Regions from separate parts of the Micromonospora sp. CA-240977 genome, predicted to be linked through region 1. Evidence: riboswitches for the same ligand, from Rfam matches in the RefSeq annotation. Region 1 holds a riboswitch; the other holds the start of a gene.
The links. Region 1 has a riboswitch for thiamine pyrophosphate ahead of thiE (thiamine phosphate synthase). Riboswitches for the same ligand answer to the same signal wherever they lie in the genome.

Region 1 (4,791 bases):
TTGTTGACCGGCGCGGCGCAGTCGAACTTCGCGCCGCTCGGGCCGGACGGGAACGTGTAGTCGTTGTAGGCCTCGTTCGTACCCGTGCAGTACGGCCAGCCGTAGTTGCCCGGGGTCACGATGTTCCACTCGACCAGGCCCCGCGGGCCCCGGTCCGGGTTGTTGGCGTTGGCGTCCGGTCCGTAGTCACCGACGAAGAGCGTGTCGGTCTTCGGGTCGGTGCCGATCCGGAACGGGTTGCGGAAGCCCATCGCGTAGATCTCGGGACGGGTCTTCTCGGTCCCCGGCGCGAACAGGTTGCCCGTCGGAACGGTGTACGTCCCGTCGTCCTCCGGGTGGATCCGGAGCACCTTGCCGCGCAGGTCGTTGGTGTTCGCCGAGGTGCGCTGCGAGTCGTAGTCCTGACGGCCCGGCCGCTCGTCGAGCGGCGAGTACGAGTTCGACTCGAACGGGTTGGTGTTGTCACCGGTGGCCAGGTAGAGGTTGCCGGCGCTGTCGAAGGTCATGCTGCCACCCGCGTGGCAGCACGTGTTGCGCTGCGTGTCGACCCGCAGGATCTGCTTCTCGCTGGCCAGGTCGATGGTGTCGCCGGTCACCGTGAAGCGGGACAGCAGGTTGCGGGTGACGTTGTCGTTCGGGGCGTAGTAGAGATACACCCACTTGTTGGTGGCGAAGTCCGGGTCGAGCCGGATGCCGATCAGACCGTCCTCGTTGCCGGTGAAGACGTCCAGGTCGACGGCGGTGACGGTGCTGCCGGTGTCCGGCTTGATGATCTGCACGCGGCCGTCACGCTCGATGTAGAAGACCCGCCCGTCGGGGGCGATGTCCAGCTCCATCGGGTTGCTGGTGTTGCTGTCCAGCGTGACCTTCTCGAAGTTCGAGGTCTTGGAGGCGCCGCAGTCGGCGTCCTCGACACCGGCCGCGGTCCGGATGCCGCCGAGCAGGTGGGACAGGAACTCGGGCTCGGCGTACGACTCCCGGGTGTGCCCACCGCCGGTGTACCAGGAGCGGCCACCGTCGAAGTCCTGACACCAGGAGGTCGGGTGGTCGGCGCCCATCGCGCCCGCGCCCGGGGTGTAGCTCTTCTCGTCCAGGCTGGCCAGCACGTGCACGTCCGGCCGCGGGTTGGTCTGGAAGTTGTACCACTCGTCGAACCGGGACCAGCGGTCCGGCAGCTCGGCCGTGGACGGGTGGGCGTGGTCCTCCACCTTGACAGTGGCCTGCTGGTTCTGCGGGTGGTTGGCGAAGTACGCGCCGACCAGGTCGCCGTACCAGGCCCAGCTGTACTCGGTGTCCGACGCGGCGTGGATGCCGACGTAACCGCCGCCAGCCCGCACGTAGCGCTCGAACGCCGCCTGCTGCTCGGCGTTGAGGACGTCACCGGTGGTGGAGAGCCAGATCACGGCCTTGTACTTCGCCAGGTTGGCGTCGCTGAATGCGGCGCCGTCCTCGGAAGCGTCCACTGTGAATCCGTTGTCGGCGCCGAGCTTCTGGATGGCGGCGATGCCGGTGGGGATGGAGTCGTGCCGGAAGCCGGCGGTCTTGGAGAAGACCAGGACGGAGAAGGGATCGTCGGCGGCCTTTGCGGGCAGCTTCGGTGCCACCTGGGTGACCGGGGTTCCGGCTGCAGCCTCCCGCGGGGGGACCTGTGCGGCGGCCGGCGCGGCTTGCGCGGGCGTGCCGAACAGGGTCGTCGAGGCGAGGGCCAGGGAGATGAGGGTTGCGGTGATGGGTAAGCGGGCACGACGAGAACGGGACACGCCGCCTCCTGTGTCGTAGTGACAGAGCTCGCGGGAGTCGGCACGCCGAAGGCCGTCCCTGATGGAGCCGGTGGTGACGCCGTGCCAGGGTGCCCCCACCGACATTTTGTCGAATCGCTGAACAAATTAATTCGGCTGGTTCAATGTCCGGCAAGATGCCGGCGGGTAACGGTTCTGCAACGGCGGGCGACATTCCGAACAGGACCGTATGAACCGCCCCACAGATCTAGCTCGATTCGGTGCGTTCCGGCCCGATGATCAGCGCAGAACCCCGCCTTGGCAGACCGGCGGATCTGTCGTACGGTGACACGCAAGTAACCCACGGGAGCCCGGTGTACCGGGCTGAGAGGGGGGCTGACAGCCCCCGACCGTCGAACCTGATCCGGATAATGCCGGCGCAGGGAGGAGCGTTGCCGTGCCGTCCCTGGGGCGACTACATCTGATCACCGACACCCGACCCGGTCGGGACCCCCTCACCGTGGTCCGGGCCGCCCTCACTGTGGCCCGCGCCGACCTGGTGGTGCAGGTCCGGGTCGAGGACTCCGCCACCGACCGCGAGACGTACGACCTGGCCCGGCGGGTGCTGGCGCTCTGCGTGTCGTTCGGCGCGACCTGCCTGGTGAACGACCGGCTGCACGTGGCGCTGGCGGTGGGCGCGGCCGGCGGGCACATCGGAGCGGACGACCTGCCGGTCGCCGCCGCGCGTCGGGTGCTCGGCCCCACCGGTGTGCTGGGAGCCACCGCCCGCGCGCCGGAGACAGCGTCCGCGGCCGTCGCGGCGGGAGCCACCTACCTGGGTGTCGGCCCCTGCCATCCCACAAGCACCAAACCCGGCCTGCCGGACCCGATCGGGCCGGCCGGCGTCCGCGCTGTCGCCGACGCCGTCGACGTGCCGGTCATCGCGATCGGCGGCGTGACCGCCGCCCGGGTGCCGGAGCTGCGGGCCGCCGGGGCGTACGGGGTGGCGGTGGTCGGCGCGGTGTCCGCCGCCGCCGACCCGGCGCGGGCCACCGCCACGCTGATCGAGGCTCTGACGTGCTGACCGGCCGGTCCCCGTCGGCGTCATCGATCGACCGGGCCCGGCCGGACGTGGCGGTGGTCGGGGCGGGGCCGATCGGGTTGGCGATCGCCTGGCGCTGCGCCGCCCGGGGGCTGCGGGTGGTGGTGCACGATCCGGCGCCCGGCTCGGGGGCGTCGGCGGTGGCCGCCGGCATGCTCGCCCCGGTCGCCGAGGCGTACTTCGGTGAGCGGCAACTGACCGAGCTGTTGCTGGCGTCCGCCGCCCGCTGGCCCACGTTCGCCGACGAGCTGGCCGAGGCGACGGGCGTCGACATCGGCTACCGGACCGAGGGCACCCTGCTTGTCGGGTTGACCGGCGACGACCTGGCCGAGGCGCGTCGGCTCTGGGCGTACCAGCAGGGGTTGGGCCTGCCGGTGACCCCGCTGCGCCCCAGCGAGCTGCGCGACCGCGAGCCGGCGCTCGCCCCGCGGGTGCGCGGCGGCGCGCTCGCGCCCACCGACCACCAGGTGGACCCTCGACTGCTGGTGCCGGCGCTGCGCACGGCCGCACAGCGGGCCGGCGCGGTGCTGGTGCCGCAGCCCGTGGCCCGCCTGTCCGACGTGGACGCACGCGTCACGGTGGTCGCCGCCGGCTGCGGGGCCGCGACACTCACCGGCCTGCCCGTGCGGCCGGTGAAGGGCCAGATCCTCCGGCTCCGCGCGCCCGACGGCGTCGCGCCGGGCTTCCGGCACGTCATCCGGGGGTACGCCGACGGCGAGCACGTCTACCTGGTGCCCCGCGCCGACGGCGAGGTCGTGCTCGGCGCGACGGTCGAGGAACGGTCGGACACCACTGTCACGGCCGGCGCCGTGCAGCGCCTGCTCCGCGCCGGCGTGGACCTGCTGCCCGAGCTGGCCGAGTACGACCTGGTCGAGGCGGTCGCCGGGCTGCGCCCAGGAACCCCGGACAACGCACCGATCCTCGGACCGCTGCCGGGCCGGCCGGACGTGCTGGCCGCCACCGGTCACCACCGGCACGGCATCGTGCTCACCCCGGTCACCGCCGATCTGATCGCCGACCTGGTGTGCACCGGCGTACCCGATCCGCTGCTCGCGCCCTTCCGGCCGGACCGGTTCGCCGGCGGCGAGCCCGAACCGACGATGAAGGGGGACCTGTGGAGTTGACGGTGAACGGGGCCGAACGAAGCGTCCCGGGTGAGGTGTCGGTGGCCGAGCTGGTCCGGGCCGTCGCCCCGCAACCGCGGGGGGTGGCCGTCGCGGTGAACGGTGAGGTGGTGCCCCGGGCGGGCTGGGCGACCACCGCGCTGCGCGACGGTGACCGCGTCGAGGTGCTCACCGCGGCGCAGGGCGGGTGAGCGGCGTGTCGTTCGAGCTGGGTGGGGAGACGTTCACCTCACGGCTGATCCTCGGCACCGGTGGTGCCGCGAACCTGCACGTGCTGGAACAGGCGATCCGGGCGTCCGGCACCGAGCTTGTCACAGTGGCCCTGCGCCGGGTGGACACCGCCCCCGGCACGGCCGGCGGGCTGCTGGACCTGCTGGACCGCTGCGGGGTACGGCTGCTGCCGAACACCGCCGGCTGCCACACCGCGACCGAGGCGGTGAAGGTGGCCCGGCTGGCCCGGGACGCGTTCGACACCGACTGGGTCAAGCTGGAGGTGATCGGCGACGAGCGGACCCTGCTGCCCGACGGGGTGGAGCTGCTCCGCGCCGCCGAGGAGTTGGTCGCCGACGGCTTCACAGTGCTGCCGTACACAAGCGACGACCCGGTGCTCGCCCGCCGACTCGCCGACGTGGGCTGTGCCGCGGTGATGCCGGCCGGCTCCCCGATCGGTTCGGGGCTCGGCATCGGCAACCCGCACCACATCCGGCTCATCCGGCAGGGTGTCGACGTGCCGGTGATCCTCGACGCCGGCATCGGCACCGCCTCCGACGCGGCCCTGGCCATGGAGCTGGGCTGCGACGGGGTGCTGCTGGCCAGCGCGGTGACCCGGGCCGCGGACCCGGTGGCG
Region 2 (4,791 bases), 740 kb from region 1:
TCGGCCAGGTCGGTGGGGTCGGTGGTCGCGAAGACGATCACACCGGGCAGGGCCACGGCGAAGACGCGCAGCACCAGCCCGAGCGCGGTGAGCAGCACGCCGGTGCTCACCAGGACCGGTCCCGCGTCCAGCAGGACCCGGCCGGACCGGTCGGCGGCGAAGAGCACCAGGGTGACAAGGATGCCGGCGGCGCTGAGCAGCAGCGGCCAGGCTCGCCGGGCCAGCACCCGGTAGCCGATGCCGAACAGCGGCAGCACGGCGAGTTCGAGCGCGATGGCGATCGCCGGGGCCAGTGGGTCCAGGGTGGCGAGCAGGGTGAACGAGAAGACAAGCGCGGCGGCGACCTTCGCCACCGGGTTGCGGCGGGCCAACGGCGCACCGGGCGCGGCGACCGGCTCAATGGTGATCATCGGGCGTCGTCCGAGGCGCGTCGCAGGGTGACGGTTCGGTCGGCGAGCGCGGCCACGAAGTCCGCGTCGTGGGTGACCGCGACCACGCCGTGTCCGGCGTCGCGGAGGTCGGCGAAGAGATCGACGAGCTCCCGCCAGGTCCGCCGGTCCTGACCGAAGGTGGGTTCGTCGCAGATCAGCAGGCGGGGCGCGGTGGCCAGGGCGGTCGCCACACTGAGCCGCCGCGCCTCACCACCGGAGAGGGTGTACGGGTTGGCGGCGGCGAGGCGGACCAGTCGCAGCCGTTCCAGCAGCCCGGTCACGGTCTTGCTGACGGCCGCCTCGGGCTGACCGGTCCGGCGGGGACCGAGCGCCAGCTCGTCGAAGACAGTGCTGGTGACGAACTGGTGCTCCGGATCCTGGAAGACCGACCCGATCCGCCGGGTCAGTGCGGGTGCCCGCCAGCGGTGTGGGGGAGTGCGGTGATCGGTGCCGGCCAGCTCGACGGAGGCGGTGACCCGCCCGATGCCCGGCCGGAGCAACCCGCCGAGCAGCAGCGCCAGTGTGGACTTGCCGGCGCCGTTGGGTCCGCGGACGGCGAGTGCCTCGCCGGCGCGTACCGCCAGATCGGTGTGGCCCAGCCGGGGCGGCAGGCCGAGCCGGTCGGCGGTGAGCAACAGCTCCCCGGGCGCGGCGGTGGCCGGCCGGGGTGTGATGGGGTGACCGGGTACCCAGACCCCCTCGGCGGCCAGCGCGGCGCCGTGGGCGGCGAAGACCGCCTCGGGTGTGCCGTCCGCGCGGACCCCGCCTCCCGGTTCCAGGACGACCACCCGGTCGACAAGCGGCAGCGCCTCGGCGACCCGGTGTTCGACAAGGATCAGCGTGGTGTCGGCGTGCAGCGCGCCGGCCACCGCCTGGCGGACCAGGTCGGCCCCGGCCGGATCGAGGTTGGCGGTCGGCTCGTCGAGCAGCAGCAGTTCGGGGCGCAGCGCCAGCGCGCCGGCCAGGGCGAGGCGTTGCTGCTCGCCGCCGGAGAGCGCGGCGGTGGGGCGGTCCCGGGGGTACGGGAAGCCGACGCGGTGCAGCGCCTCGTCCACCCGGGGCCAGATCTCGTCGGCCGGTACGCCGCGGTTCTCCAGCCCGAACGCGACGTCGTCGCCGCAGCGGGCCATCACCAGTTGGGTTTCCGGGTCCTGGAAGACGATGCCGACCCGTTCCCGCCCCTTGCGCGGGTCGAGCCCGTCGATCTCGACGGTGCCCTCCTGCTCACCGGAATCTTCAGGCAGCAGCCCTGCCAGCGCGCTGAGCAACGTGCTCTTGCCGGCCCCGGACGGCCCGAGCAGCAGAACCCGCTCCCCAGCCTCGACCCGCAGGTCGACCCCGCGCAGAGCCCAGGCCCGCCGCCCAGCGTGCCGCCACCCGAACCCCCGCAGCAGTACCCCGCCCACCCAACCCCCTCCCATCCCCTCCCACCCAACCGCGCGCCCCGCCTAACCCTGCACGGTCGATCATGAGGTTGACGGTGGTTACGAAGATCCATCCGCCCGTCAACCTCATGATCGACGCGAGTGGGTGGGGGTTAGATCAGGGCTCGGGTTCGGCCTGCGGGGAAGCGGTCCAGGACGCCGGTGTTGGCCAGGGCCTTCGTCAGCAGCCAGCCGCCGATGCCGGCGATCACGGTGGCGCTGACGATGGTGATCAGCGCGTACGGGATGCGGTAGTCGCCAAGCGCGTAGTCGACGTTCCAGACGAAGAAGTCGAACAGCGCGGCGCTGAGACCGGTCAGCGCGCCGGCCAGGATCGCGGTCGGCAGCCGGTACGACCGGTACCGGAAGGCGGCGAACGCCAGCTCGGCGCCGATGCCCTGCACGATGCCCTGCGGGATCACCGTGCCGGCCCACTGGCTGCCCAGCAGCGCGGACAGGACCGCGGCCACCGTCTCGCAGTAGAGCGCTGCGCCGGGCTTGCGGATGACCAGACCGCCGATCACGGCCGGCATCAGCCACACGCCGTAGAGCAGCGTCTGCGCCGGCGGGAAGAACGCGAACGCGCCCTCGGTGGCGCTCCAGACCAGGCCCCAGGCCCAGAAGATGACGCCGAAGGCGACAGCGATCACCGAGGCGACCACGATGTCGATGGTCCGCCAACGGCTTGTGTCGGCTGTGGATTTCATGTGTTGCTCCCAGTTCTGCGTGCGAACCAGGAGAAGACGCACGCCGCGCGTCCGGTGGCACCGGACGGCGGCGCGGCTGGAGGTCGACCGAACTCCCTGCGCTGGCATTACCCAGATCAGGTTCGAGGGTCTGCGGGCATGCCCGCACTCTCAGCGCTGTGCGCTCCCCTGTCGGATGTGAAGTTGTCTCGTCGACGCTAACACCGACCTGGGGTGCCGGCCCAGCAGGGCGTCTGCCCATCTCGGCGGTCAGCCGGCCGGATGCCGGCTGGGTAGGCTGACGATCATGCGGGTCGACGCGCGAGGTCTCACGTTCGAGGTAACCGCCGGCGGTCCGTCGGACGGCGTACCCGTCCTGCTGCTGCACGGCTTCCCACAGCACAGCGGTGAATGGGACGACGTGGTGCCCGCGCTGCACGCGGCCGGGCTGCGCACGTACGCGCTGGACCAACGCGGCTACTCGCCCGGCGCGCGGCCGACGGCGGTGGCCGACTACCGGATCCCCGAACTGGTCGCCGACGTGGTGGCGGTGCTCGACGCCCTGGGGCTGGACGCCGTCCACCTGGTCGGCCACGACTGGGGCGCGATCGTGGCGTGGGCGGTCGCCGCCGGGCACCCCGACCGGGTCCGCACGCTGACCGCGGTGTCCGTGCCGCATCCGGCAGCCATGGCGTACGCCCTGACCAACGACGGCCAGCAGAAGGCCCGCTCGTCGTACATCACACTGTTCCGTAAGCCCGGCACCGCGGAGAGGGTGCTGCTCGCGTGGCACGCGACCGCGCTGCGCAAGATGCTCGGCGGAGTGGGCGACGGGCCCCGGGTGGACCGCTACGCGGCCCCGATGCGCGAACCGGGGATGCTCACCGCCGCGCTGAACTGGTACCGGGCGATGTCCCGCGCCGACCTGGCCGGCGTCGGCCCGGTCGCGGTCCCCACCACCTACGTCTGGAGTGACCGGGACGTCGCCATCGGCCGGACCGCCGCCGAGGCGTGCGCGGCGAACGTCACAGGGGCGTACCGCTTCGTGCAGTTGGCCGGTGTGAGTCACTGGATTCCGGACACGGCGCCGGGTCCCCTCGCCGATGCGATCCTGGCTCGGGCCGGCGGAACGGCCTGAGCCGTGCGGGTCAGTCAGGAAGGGGCACCGTGACGACGAACACCGGCGGGCCGGGCACCCGACGCTCGATCGCCGCGCAGCTGAGCCTGCTGGGCGTACGCCCCGGCGCGACGCTGCTGGTGCACGCCTCGCTGCGTACCCTGGGGTTCGTCTGCGGCGGGTCGCACGCGGTGGTGCTCGCGTTGCGCGACGCCCTCGGCCCGGACGGCACCATCGTGGTGCCCACCCACACGCCCGACAACAGCGATCCCGCGCAGTGGCGCAAGCCGCCGGTGCCGGTGGACTGGTGGCCGCTGATCCGCGCCGAGATGCCGGGCTTCGACCCGGCGGTGACCCCGAGCCGGCGCATGGGCGCGGTCGCCGAGACGGTTCGCGGCTGGCCCGGCGCCCTGCGCAGCTCGCATCCGCACGTGTCGTTCGCCGCGCTCGGCCCGGCCGCCGAGCAGGTGGTGGCCGGGCACGGCCTGGCCGACATGCTCGGCGAGAGCTCCCCGCTGGCCCGGCTCTACGACCTGGACGCCGACGTCCTGCTGCTCGGCGTGGACCACTCCGTGAGCACCTCGCTGCACCTGGCCGAATACCGCCGCCCGGGTTCGCCGCGCGAGCGGGTCGGCGCCGCGGTACGGACCGGCGACGGTGGTCGGGAGTGGGCGTGGTGGGAGGACGTACGGCTCGACGCGGACGACTTCGCCGCGCTGGGCACGGACCTGGAGGCCACCGGGGCGGTGCGCACCGGACCGGTCGGCACCGGGACCGGCAGGCTGATGAGTCAGCGGGCGGCTGTCGACTTCGCGGTGCGCTGGCTGGAACGGAACCGGACGACGGAGGACGCATGACGGTGAGTGCCGAGGCCTACCTGGCAGTGGTGACCGAGACGATCGGCCGGGTGGCCGCCGGCCAGCGGGAGGCGGTCGGGCGGGCCGCCGACCTGATCGCCGACGCCGTCCGCGCCGACGGGGTGGTGCACGCGTTCGGTACCGGGCACTCCGAGGCTCTGGCCATGGAGATCGCCGGCCGGGCGGGGGGTCTGGTGCCGACCAACCGGATCGCGCTGCGTGACCTGGTGCTGCTCGGCGGCGAACCGGCCGACCGGCTCGGCCCGCTACTGGAGC

Region 2: linked by a shared signal. The riboswitch ahead of ACQPWW_RS27205 (ECF transporter S component) and the one ahead of thiE (thiamine phosphate synthase) in region 1 are both predicted to bind thiamine pyrophosphate.

Annotation. Positions count from the first base shown of each region.
Region 1 is NZ_CP192055.1:6,761,521-6,766,311, reverse strand. Features, by position in the region: gene ACQPWW_RS30690 (ThuA domain-containing protein) at 1-1,760, opposite strand, end outside; TPP riboswitch at 2,072-2,181, shown strand; gene thiE (thiamine phosphate synthase) at 2,176-2,802, shown strand; gene thiO (glycine oxidase ThiO) at 2,799-3,944, shown strand; gene thiS (sulfur carrier protein ThiS) at 3,935-4,135, shown strand; gene ACQPWW_RS30670 (thiazole synthase) at 4,132-4,791, shown strand, end outside.
Region 2 is NZ_CP192055.1:6,022,720-6,027,510, reverse strand. Features, by position in the region: gene ACQPWW_RS27215 (energy-coupling factor transporter transmembrane component T family protein) at 1-410, opposite strand, end outside; gene ACQPWW_RS27210 (ABC transporter ATP-binding protein) at 407-1,837, opposite strand; gene ACQPWW_RS27205 (ECF transporter S component) at 1,969-2,562, opposite strand; TPP riboswitch at 2,638-2,742, opposite strand; gene ACQPWW_RS27200 (alpha/beta fold hydrolase) at 2,849-3,679, shown strand; gene ACQPWW_RS27195 (aminoglycoside N(3)-acetyltransferase) at 3,709-4,515, shown strand; gene ACQPWW_RS27190 (sugar isomerase domain-containing protein) at 4,512-4,791, shown strand, end outside.